DNA from 2 places in the Leucobacter allii genome. Region 2 is predicted to be linked to the other one. Evidence: riboswitches for the same ligand, from Rfam matches in the RefSeq annotation. Region 2 holds a riboswitch; the other holds the start of a gene.
What was found. A riboswitch is a leader RNA that binds a small molecule or an ion and turns the genes downstream of it on or off. The one in region 2 is predicted to bind glycine.

Region 1 (5,027 bases), 260 kb from region 2:
GCGTGCTCGTGCTCATCACCTCGGCGGCGGTCGCGGTGACGCTCACGGCGCGGGCGCGGAAGGAGCGCGGGGCGACCATCGGTTTCGGGATCGTGAGCCTCGTCTTCCTGTACACCACGGTCGCGAACATCATCGAGCGGCCCGACGGCATCAAGATCGCCGGCTGCTTCATCCTGGGGATCCTCGCGGTGAGCCTCGTCTCCCGCGTCCTCCGGTCGACGGAGCTGCGCGCGACCGCCGTGCGCCTCGAGCCCTCGGCCGCGGCGTTCATCGAGGCTCCCGGACAGCTCCGGCTGATCGCCCACACGCCGGACGATCTGTCGGCGGAGCGCTACGCCGCGAAGCTCGAGCACGCGCGGCGCGCGCATCGCCTGCCCGACGCCGACGCGCTCTTCATCGAGGTCGAGATCTCCGACAGCTCGGACTTCGAGGGCGAGCTGCTCGTGCGGGGCGTCGAACGCCACGGCTTCCGCGTGCTCGTGGTGCGCAGCAGTTCGGTGCCGAACGCCATCGCCGCGGTCGCGCTGCACCTGCGCGACGCGCTCGGCTGCACGCCGCACGTCTACTTCCGGTGGAACGAGGGGAATCCGATCGCCGGCTTCGCCCGCTTCCTGCTCTTCGGCGAGGGCGAGATCGCGCCGATGACGCGCGAGGTGCTGCGGGAGGCGGAGCCCGATCACACGCGCCGTCCGTGGGTGCACGTCGCCTGAGTGCGGTCGTCGACCGGAGAGGAAGGAACCGAGCCGCAGAACGCCTCTCGGCGGAAGGCCGCTCGAAGCGGCGAAAATTGGAGCCCGGGGTTACTGCGGCCCGGCACGAGAGATTCTACCGCAGTCTCCTCCGCGCACCAGGGCGGGTTCGGGCCCGGGCGCGTCAGGCGAGCGTGCCGTCCCGCCAGCGGCGCGCCCCCGCGTGCAGCTCCTGCGCGAGCGTCGAATAGCGCAGCGCCCGGGTGGTGAGCTGCGTCGCGTGCGCGTCGTCGTGCGCGTCCCGCGCGTCCGCGAGGTCGGCCGCGCCGAGCGCCATGAGGCGGCAGTAGCTTGCAGCGCGATCGAGCGCGGCGCCGAGATCCCCCGCGAAGACTCCGCGCAGGATCGTGTCGCACAGCCCCGCGATCGAGCCGGGGGTCACGGGCTCCGCGGCGCCGGCGACGACCGGATCGATGGTCGCCGAGGCGGCGCTCCCGCGCGTGAAGAGGTCGGCGGCCGCCTCGGGATCCGCGGCGACGACGCGACGCAGGAGGTAGAGGCGCCAGAGCACGCCGGCGAGGGAGTGCGTGCCCTCCGCCGCCCAGAGCTCCGCGATGTCGTCGATGCCGTCGCCCGAGGCGAGCCCGACGACCCGCTCGACGACCTGGGGATCGGCGCCGCGTCGCACCCGGTCCAGCAGCGCCCACGAGGTCTCCTGAGCGAGGCGGTGGGCCGCGCCGGGCTCGTCAGAGCCGATGATCCAGTCGAAATCGGCGGTGGGCTGCAGGATGGGACGCTGATGGTCTCGGTGCACGGAACTCCTCGGGTGTCTCCGCGGGGCCTGGCGCACGGGATGGTGCGCGATCTCCGGCCGCCCGCGGACCCGGAGAGTCTACGCCGCCGGGAGCCCGCGCGCATGGGAGCCGGGTTGGAATCCCGTCACGCGGCCCGGGCACGGGCCCGGCACCGTCGGGGCGCGGGCCCGATCCGACCGGGGCGCGTGCCGTGCGCGGTGCTTGGGGATCCGCCGCGGCGGTGCTATCGTCGGCTGCAATCAACGTGAATATCGGCCATCGAGCCGCAGCGGGAGAGTCCGGGGGCGTGCGACCCGGCGCCGTAGGAGCAAGCCCTCCCCGGGAATCTCTCAGGCACCCGTACCGCTGCAGCACGGCAACTCTGAAAAGCAGCCGCGACGCCGCGGCTCACCGAAGGTGCAAGGACGCGCTCGTCGCGAACGGACGGGGCGTTCGAATCTCTCAGGTCCCAGTACAGAGCGGGGAGGATCCCAGTCCGCCCGCGCGAACGCGCACCCCGTTCGGAGACCCCATGACCGCCGTTCCCGCCTCCCCCGCAGGCTCCCCAGCGACCGTACCCGCAGCCTCCCCCGCCGTACCCGCAGACTCCACGACCGCACCTGCAGACTCCCCGGCGACCGTACCCGCAGCCTCCCCCGCCGTCTCTTCCACGACGGCACCCGCTGCCCCGTCGCTCCCGCCCGCGCGGGCGCGATCGGGCACGAGCGTGTTCGAACTGTTCACGGTGGGCCTCGGCCCGTCGAGCTCGCACACCGTCGGACCGATGCGCGCCGCCCGCGGCTTCGTCGACCGAGTGCGCGCCGCGGGGCTCGTGGACCGGGTCGCCGGACTGCGCGTCGAGCTCACCGGCTCGCTCGCGGCGACCGGGCGCGGGCACGGCACCTTCACCGCCGTGCTGCTCGGACTGGAGGGCTTCGACCCCGGGACCGTGCTCCCCGACGAGGCGGATCGGGCGCTCGCCCGGATCCGCTCGGAGGGGACGGTCCGGCTCGCCGCCGAGCTGGGGTCCCCGACGGTCGAGCTCGACTTCGGCGTCGAGGATCTCGTGCTGCGCCCCCTCACCGTGCTGCCGAGACACACGAACGGGATGCGCTTCGCGGCCCTCGACGCCTCGGCCGCCCCGCTCCACGAGGAGCTCGCCTACTCGGTCGGTGGCGGCTTCGTCGTGCGGGAGGGCGAGGAGGAGTCCGGCGAATCCGCGGCCGGCCCGGCGGAGCCCTATCCGTTCCGCACGGCCGCCGAACTGCTCGCGCATGCCAGGGGGTCCGGGCGCTCGATCGCGGAGGTGATGCTCGCGAACGAACGGAGCCGGCACGAGGAACGGGATATCCAAGATGGCCTTGCCCGCATCTGGCAGGTCATGGAGGCCTGCAAGAACTCGGCGCTCACCCGCACGGGGCCCCTGCCCGGCGGCCTCGGCGTGCGACGCCGCGCGCCCGAGTGGCATCGGCGGCTGAGCGAGCGCGATCCGGATCGGGATCCGCGGTACTGGCAGGAGTGGATCAACCTCGTCGCGCTCGCCGTGAACGAGGAGAACGCCTCGGGAGGGCGCGTCGTCACGGCGCCGACGAACGGCGCGGCGGGTATCATCCCCGCGGTGCTCTTCTACGCCACGCACTACCACCCGGAGGCGGCGGGCTGGTGCGCGGCGCAGCGCCAGGAGGTCGTCGGGGAGTTCCTGCTCGCCGCCGCCGCGGTCGGCGCCCTCTACCGGGAGCAGGCGTCGATCTCCGGGGCCGAGGTCGGCTGCCAGGGCGAGGTCGGGTCCGCATCCTCGATGGCGGCGGCGGGACTCGCGCAGGTGCTCGGGGGCACCCCCGAGCAGGTGGAGAACGCCGCGGAGATCGCCATGGAGCACAACCTCGGCCTCACCTGCGACCCGGTCGGCGGTCTCGTGCAGATCCCCTGCATCGAGCGCAACGCGATCGCGGCCGGGAAGGCGGTCAACGCGGCGAACATGGCGCTCATGGGCGACGGCTCGCACCACGTCAGCCTCGATCAGGTGATCGCCACGATGCGCGAGACCGGGAAGGACATGAGCGACAAGTACAAGGAGACCGCGCTCGGCGGCCTCGCCGTGAGGGTCGGCGTCGGCGTGAACACCGTGGAATGCTGAGCGCGGATCGGGGCCCGGCACGGTGCGGATCCGGCGCGGATCCTGCGCCGCTTCGGGTCTGGGCGTCGCTTCGGGTCTGGGCGTCGCTTCGGTGAGCGATGCGGCTTCCGTCACACCGATCCGCACGATCCCGACTCACCGAAGCCGCATCGCTCACCCAAGCTGCACCTCGGCCCGAGCTCGGCGGGCGCGACCCTTCGCCGCTCGCGCCCGGGGCGGGATTCCCCTCCCCGAAAACACGGTAGATTAGTGAGGCACGGGCCTCTAGCTCAGTTGGTAGAGCATCGGACTTTTAATCCGCGGGTCGTGGGTTCGAGTCCCACGGGGCCTACCGCGTTCCCCGCCCCGATTCAGCGGAACGCCCTCCACAAGTCGGGACGGCGCCGGGGTCCGAACGGGACGGGCGAGACGCCCTCACCTCGCCCCGGCACCGGCCGAGAGGGTTCCCGCGAGGAGCCGAGCACCGTTACCCGGAGCTCCCCGCGGGAGTCTGCGCGCGATCCGCGCCGTCGTCATCCCCCGAGGGAGACGGGCATGCGATCGCGATCGTACGTGATGCCGTTGAAGCCGTGCGGGGCGGGCGAGCCGTCCGCCCCGATGTTCACGAAGACGATGCGCTCGATGGTGAGGATCGTCCTGCGGTTGATCATGTTGCGCACGACCGCGCGCATCGTCAGCGAGGTGCGCCCGAACTCCGTGGCGACGAGGCCCATCTCGATGAGGTCGCCCTGCCGCGCCGAGGCCTCGAAGTTGATCTCCGAGATGAACTTCGTGACCACATGGGGATTGCCGAGCTGCAGGATCGCATAGATCGCCGCCTCCTCGTCGATCCAGCGCAGCAGGCTGCCGCCGAAGAGCGAGCCGTTGGCGTTGAGATCCTCGGGCCGCACCCACTTGCGGGTGTAGAAGTTCACCCCCGGGTCCGTATCCTGCGCCGCCATGCCGATGAGCATACGAGGCGCGTGTTTCGGGATCGGGTCGCGCAGGTTTCGTCGATCGCTCCATCCGGTGTTCGCCGCGCCGTCCCGCCGCAGCGCGTCCCGAAGCAGTGGGATGACCCCTCGCGATCAGTCGCGACGCGTCGCGGACCGCGACCTCGCCTCAGGCGCCGCCCAGATCCGCACGCACGAGTCCGCCGTCGACGCGGATCTCCCGGTCGGCGACCGCGACATCCTCGGCGTCGTGGGTGACCCATACGACGGCCGCTCCGCGCGCAGCCTCGGCCCGGAGGATCTCGCGCGTGCGACCCCGACTCGCCGCGTCGAGGCCCGCGGCCGGCTCGTCGAGGATCAGGATCGCCGGCATCGCGACGATGCCCTGGGCGACGAGCGCGCGCTGCCGCTGCCCGCCCGAGAGCTCGGTCCACGGACGCGCACCGAGCCCCTCGAGGCCGACGCGCGCCAGCGC
Region 2 (5,027 bases):
CGCCGTCGATGTAGACCTGTCCGCCGGCGGCGTGGACGAGCCCGCACACCTCGTGCACGTCCGTGTCGTAGACGCCGTAGGTGGAGGGGTAGGTGATCATGATCGCGGCGAGCTGGTCGCGATGCGCCTCGACCTTCGCGCGCAGATCGTCGAGGTCGATGTGCCCGGAGTCGGTGTTCCGCACGACGACGACGCGCATCCCGGCGAGCACGGCGGAGGCCGCGTTCGTGCCGTGCGCCGAGGCGGGGATGAGGCAGACCGTGCGGTCCGCCTCGCCCCGTGAGCGGTGGTAGCCGCGGATGGCGAGGAGGCCGGCGAGCTCGCCCTGCGCGCCCGAGTTCGGCTGCAGCGACATGCCGGCGTACCCGGTGATGGCGACCAGTCGGCGCTCGAGCTCCGCGATGAGCTCGCGCCAGCCGACGGTCTGCTCGGCGGGCGCGTACGGGTGGATGCCCGCGAACTCCGGCCAGGAGATGGCCTCCATCTCGGCGGTCGCGTTGAGCTTCATCGTGCAGGATCCGAGCGGGATCATCGTGCGGTCGAGCGCGAGGTCGCGGTCCGCGAGGCGGCGCAGGTACCGCAGCATCTGGGTCTCGGAGCGCACGGTGGCGAAGATCGGGTGGCTGAGGTAGTCGCTCGTGCGGGCGAGCGCCGGCGGGAACGCGGCGCCCGGCGCCGGCGCGCTCGGCTCGGCGGCGCCGAAGGCGCGCGCCACGGCGGCGATGTGCGCGGCCGTCGTGGTCTCGTCGGTCGAGACGCCGACCGTGCCCGCATCGATGCGGCGCAGGTTGATCCCGGCCGCGGCCGCGGCCGCGATCACCGCGTCGGCGCGGCCGGGGACCTCGGCGACGACCGTGTCGAAGAACGAGGCCGAGGCGAGCGGGATCCCCGCGGCGGCGAGCGCCGCGGCGAGCGCCCTCGCGTGCGCGTGCACGCGCTCGGCGATGGCCCGGAGCCCCTCGGGGCCGTGGTACACGGCGTACATCGACGCCGTGATGGCGAGCAGCGCCTGCGCGGTGCAGATGTTGCTCGTCGCCTTCTCCCTGCGGATGTGCTGCTCGCGGGTCTGCAGCGCGAGCCGATAGGCCTGTCGGCCCGCGGCGTCCCTGGACACGCCGACGAGGCGGCCGGGGAGCGAGCGCTCGAGCCCGGCGCGGACCGCGAGGTACGCCGCGTGGGGGCCGCCGAAGAAGAGCGGCACGCCGAAGCGCTGGGTGCTGCCCACGGCGACGTCGGCGCCCTGCTCGCCCGGCGGCACGATGAGGGTGAGGGAGAGCAGATCGGCGATCACGGTCACCATCGCGCCGCGCTCCCGCGCCGCGGCGATCGTCGCCGCGTGGTCGACGACGGCGCCGCGGTCGCCCGGCTGCTGCAGCACGATGCCGAAGAGCTCCCCCTCGGGCAGCCCGGCGCCGAGGTCGGCGACCTCGACCTCGAAGCCAAGCGCCTCGGCGCGGCCCCGGATCACGGCGATGGTCTGCGGGAAGAGCGCGGCGTCGAGCACGGCCTTCGCGGTGGGCGACGCCTTGCCGGCGCGGCGCATGAGGAGCACGGCCTCGGCGGCCGCGGAGCTCTCGTCGAGCATCGAGGCGTTCGCCACGGGCAGCGCCGTGAGGTCGGAGACCATCGTCTGGAAGTTCAGGAGCGCCTCGAGGCGTCCCTGCGAGATCTCCGGCTGGTACGGCGTGTACGCGGTGTACCAGGCGGGGCTCTCGAGGACGTTCCGACGGATCACCGGGGGCGTGTGCGTGTCCGAGAAGCCCTGCCCGATCATCTGGACCATCGGGGTGTTCTTCGCCGCGAAGCCGCGGAGCTCGGCGAGGATCTGCTCCTCGCCGACGCCGGCGGGGAGGTCGAGCGGACCGTCCATGCGGATGGCGCTCGGGACCGCGGCGTCGACGAGTTCGTCGAGCTCGGCGTAGCCGAGGCGGTCGAGCATGGCCCGCACATCGGCGGGGGCGGTCACGCCGATGTGCCGGTCGGCGAAGGCGCTGGCTGGAGGGGTGGGGCTCACGAGGATCTCCGAGGGGACGTCGTGCGGGGCACGAAGCGGACGAGAGGATCCTCCCCGCTCTGTGATGGGTACCTGAGAGATTCGGATGCGCCCGCCCGGGCGGGCGCATCCTTGCACCGTCGGTGAGCCGGCGCTCGCGCGCCTGCCGCTTTCCAGAGTCGCCGTGTCGTGACGGTACGGGGGCCTGAGAGATTCCCGGGGAGGGGTTGCTCCTACGGCGCCGGGCGCTCGGCCCGGGCTCTCCCGCCATGACGTGATGGCCGGTATTCAGATGTGCTGCTGCGGTCTCACTCTACACGGCGCGCGGCCGATCGGGATCGCCGGCGGCGTCCGTGCCGTCGAGCGCCAGGAGCTCCTCCTCGACCTCCCCGCCGTAGCCTTCGCGCTGCGGGTCGCCGTGGAGCCCGCCCGAGACCGCGTACTCCTCCTCGGGCGAGAGGATGAGGCGGTGGCGGGTGTAGAGCCCGAAGATGAGCAGGCCGACGACGTAGACCACCACGATCGCCACGATGGCCGGACGGAAGGTCTCGTTGAGCAGGAAGCCGAGGAAGATGAGCGCCGAGATCACGGCCGCCGCCGCGGCGCCGAACACGCCCCAGGGGCTGCGATACGGTCGCTTCGCATCGGGGTACTTGCGGCGCAGGATGATGAAGGACAGCATCTGCATGAAGTAGGCGAGCACGGCGCCCCACACGGCGATGTTCAGGACGACGGCGCCGCCGACGCCGCTGTCGCCGCCCGTGAGCTCCACGATGACGAGCGCGGCGAGGCCGATGATCGCCCCGGCGATGAGCGCGACCCAGGGGGTCTGGCGCGAGCCCGTGAGCGAGAGGAACTTGGGGTAGTAGCCCGCGCGGGAGAGGGAGTAGAGGTTGCGCCCGTAGGCGAACATGATTCCCTGCAGCGAAGCGAGCAGGCCGAACAGCGCGAAGAGGGCGAGGAGACCGGCGACCCAGGCGAGATCGTCGCCGAGGATCGCGCGGAAGCCGTCGAGGAGCGGCTCCCCCGCGACACCCGTGGCCTCGGCGCCGAGCACGGCGGTGTTGAGCAGGAGCACGAGGAGGCCGGTGACGATGAGGGTGCCGCGGGCCCAGAGGCCGGCGCGCGGGATGTCGCGGACGGGATCGTGCGACTCCTCCGCAGCGAGGGGCAGCTCCTCGATGCCGAGGAAGAGCCACATGGCGAAGGGCAGCGCGAAGAGGATCGGCAGCACGCCGTGCGGCAGGAAGGCGGACTGCCCGGGGTCGGGCGCGATGTCGAGGAGGCTCCCCCAGTTCACGGTGCCGCTCGCGAACGCCATGACGGCGAAGAGCACGAGCACGCCGATCGAGACGAAGGAGACGACGATCGCGAACTTGAGCGAGATGGCCGCGCCCGCCGTGTTGAGCGCCACGAAGGCGGCGTAGAGGATGATCCACCACACCCAGTTCGGCAGGCTGAACCCCATGAGCCCCTCCGTGACGCCGTTGGCGTAGCCCGCGGAGAAGTAGACGATGACCGCGGTCGTCGCGACGTACTCGATGGATTCCGCGAGCCCCGTCACGAAGCCGCCCCACGGCCCCATCGCCGCGCGGCCGAAGGAGTAGGCCCCTCCCGTGTGCGGCATGGCTGCGGCCATCTCGCCGATGGAGAAGACGAGGCCGTAGTACATGACCACGAGGATGGCGAAGGCGATGAGCATGCCGCCGAAGCCGGCCGCCTCGATGCCGAAGTTCCATCCGGAGAAGTTGCCGGAGATCACGGCCCCGACGGCGAGGCCCCAGAGCCCCCAGACGCCGGCGGCGCGCTTGAGCTTGCGCTTCTCGAAGTACCCGGATTCCGCGGTGGTGTACGTCACCCCGGAGACTCTCAACGTGTCCTTGGCCATCTCGGCCCCTTTCACTGCGGTGTGATCGGTGCGCGTCGTGCGTCGTCGACGCTGCGGTGGTGCGATGTCGAGACCGACTATAGCGATCTATTGGTCGTTTACCACCACCTTTATGTAAATTCTTCCGCGCGATCACCGAGGGGGACGTGCTTTAATGGTCGAGCGATCGACCATTGACGTGACACCCGGTCTCGACGACGAGCAAGGAGCCCACATGATCCCGAACAGCGGCAACCTCACCCCGGACGAGCTGAGGCGGGCCGTCGCCGCGGGCGAGATCGACACCGTGATCGTCGCGTTCACCGACGTGCAGGGTCGGCTGGTCGGCAAGCGCATCTCCGCGAGGCTCTTCCTCGAGGACGCCATGGAGCACGGCTCGGAGTGCTGCAACTACCTCCTCGCCGTCGACGTCGAGCTCAACACGGTCGACGGCTACGCGCTCACCAGCTGGGAGAGCGGCTACGGCGACATGGCGATGATCCCGGATCTCGGGACGCTCCGCCTCGCCCCCTGGCTCCCGGGCACCGCGCTCGTCATCGCCGACCTCACGACTGCCGCCGACCACGCCCCCATCGCCGTCTCCCCCAGGCAGATCCTGAGGCGCCAGGTGGAGCGGCTCGCCGAGCGCGACCTCGTGCCCTTCGTCGGCACCGAGCTCGAGTTCATCGTCTTCGAGGACGACTTCCGCTCCGCGTGGCGCAAGGGCTACCGCGACCTCACCCCGGGCAGCGACTACAACGTCGACTACGCCCTCCACGCCTCGACGCGGATGGAGCCGCTGCTGCGCGACATCCGCAATTCCATGGACGGCGCCGGCATGTACTGCGAGGGCGTGAAGGGCGAGTGCAATCTCGGCCAGCAGGAGATCGCCTTCCGCTACGCCCACGCGATCACCACCTGCGACAACCATTCCATCTACAAGAGCGGCTCCAAGGAGATCGCCGACGCGCACGGCAAGAGCCTCACCTTCATGGCGAAGTTCAACGAGCGCGAGGGCAACAGCTGCCACGTGCACACGAGCCTGCGCAGCGCCGCGGGCGCACCCGTCTTCGCCGACGCCGACGCGCCGGACGGCATGTCCCCGCTGTTCCGCAGCTTCGTCGCCGGCCAGCTCGCCGCCATGCGCGAGTTCACGCTCCTCTTCGC

Region 1: another riboswitch for glycine. It lies ahead of MUN78_RS11765 (L-serine ammonia-lyase); the one in region 2 lies ahead of gcvP (aminomethyl-transferring glycine dehydrogenase).

Annotation. Positions count from the first base shown of each region.
Region 1 covers NZ_CP095045.1:2,535,118-2,540,144, forward strand. Annotated here, with positions in the region: gene MUN78_RS11755 (APC family permease) at 1-710, shown strand, start outside; gene MUN78_RS11760 (hypothetical protein) at 874-1,503, opposite strand; glycine riboswitch at 1,764-1,859, shown strand; glycine riboswitch at 1,861-1,971, shown strand; gene MUN78_RS11765 (L-serine ammonia-lyase) at 2,268-3,620, shown strand; tRNA gene MUN78_RS11770 (tRNA-Lys) at 3,879-3,951, shown strand; gene MUN78_RS11775 (acyl-CoA thioesterase) at 4,133-4,561, opposite strand; gene MUN78_RS11780 (metal ABC transporter ATP-binding protein) at 4,722-5,027, opposite strand, start outside.
Region 2 covers NZ_CP095045.1:2,277,615-2,282,641, forward strand. Annotated here, with positions in the region: gene gcvP (aminomethyl-transferring glycine dehydrogenase) at 1-2,020, opposite strand, end outside; glycine riboswitch at 2,072-2,172, opposite strand; glycine riboswitch at 2,177-2,270, opposite strand; gene MUN78_RS10615 (amino acid permease) at 2,307-3,881, opposite strand; gene MUN78_RS10620 (glutamine synthetase family protein) at 4,096-5,027, shown strand, end outside.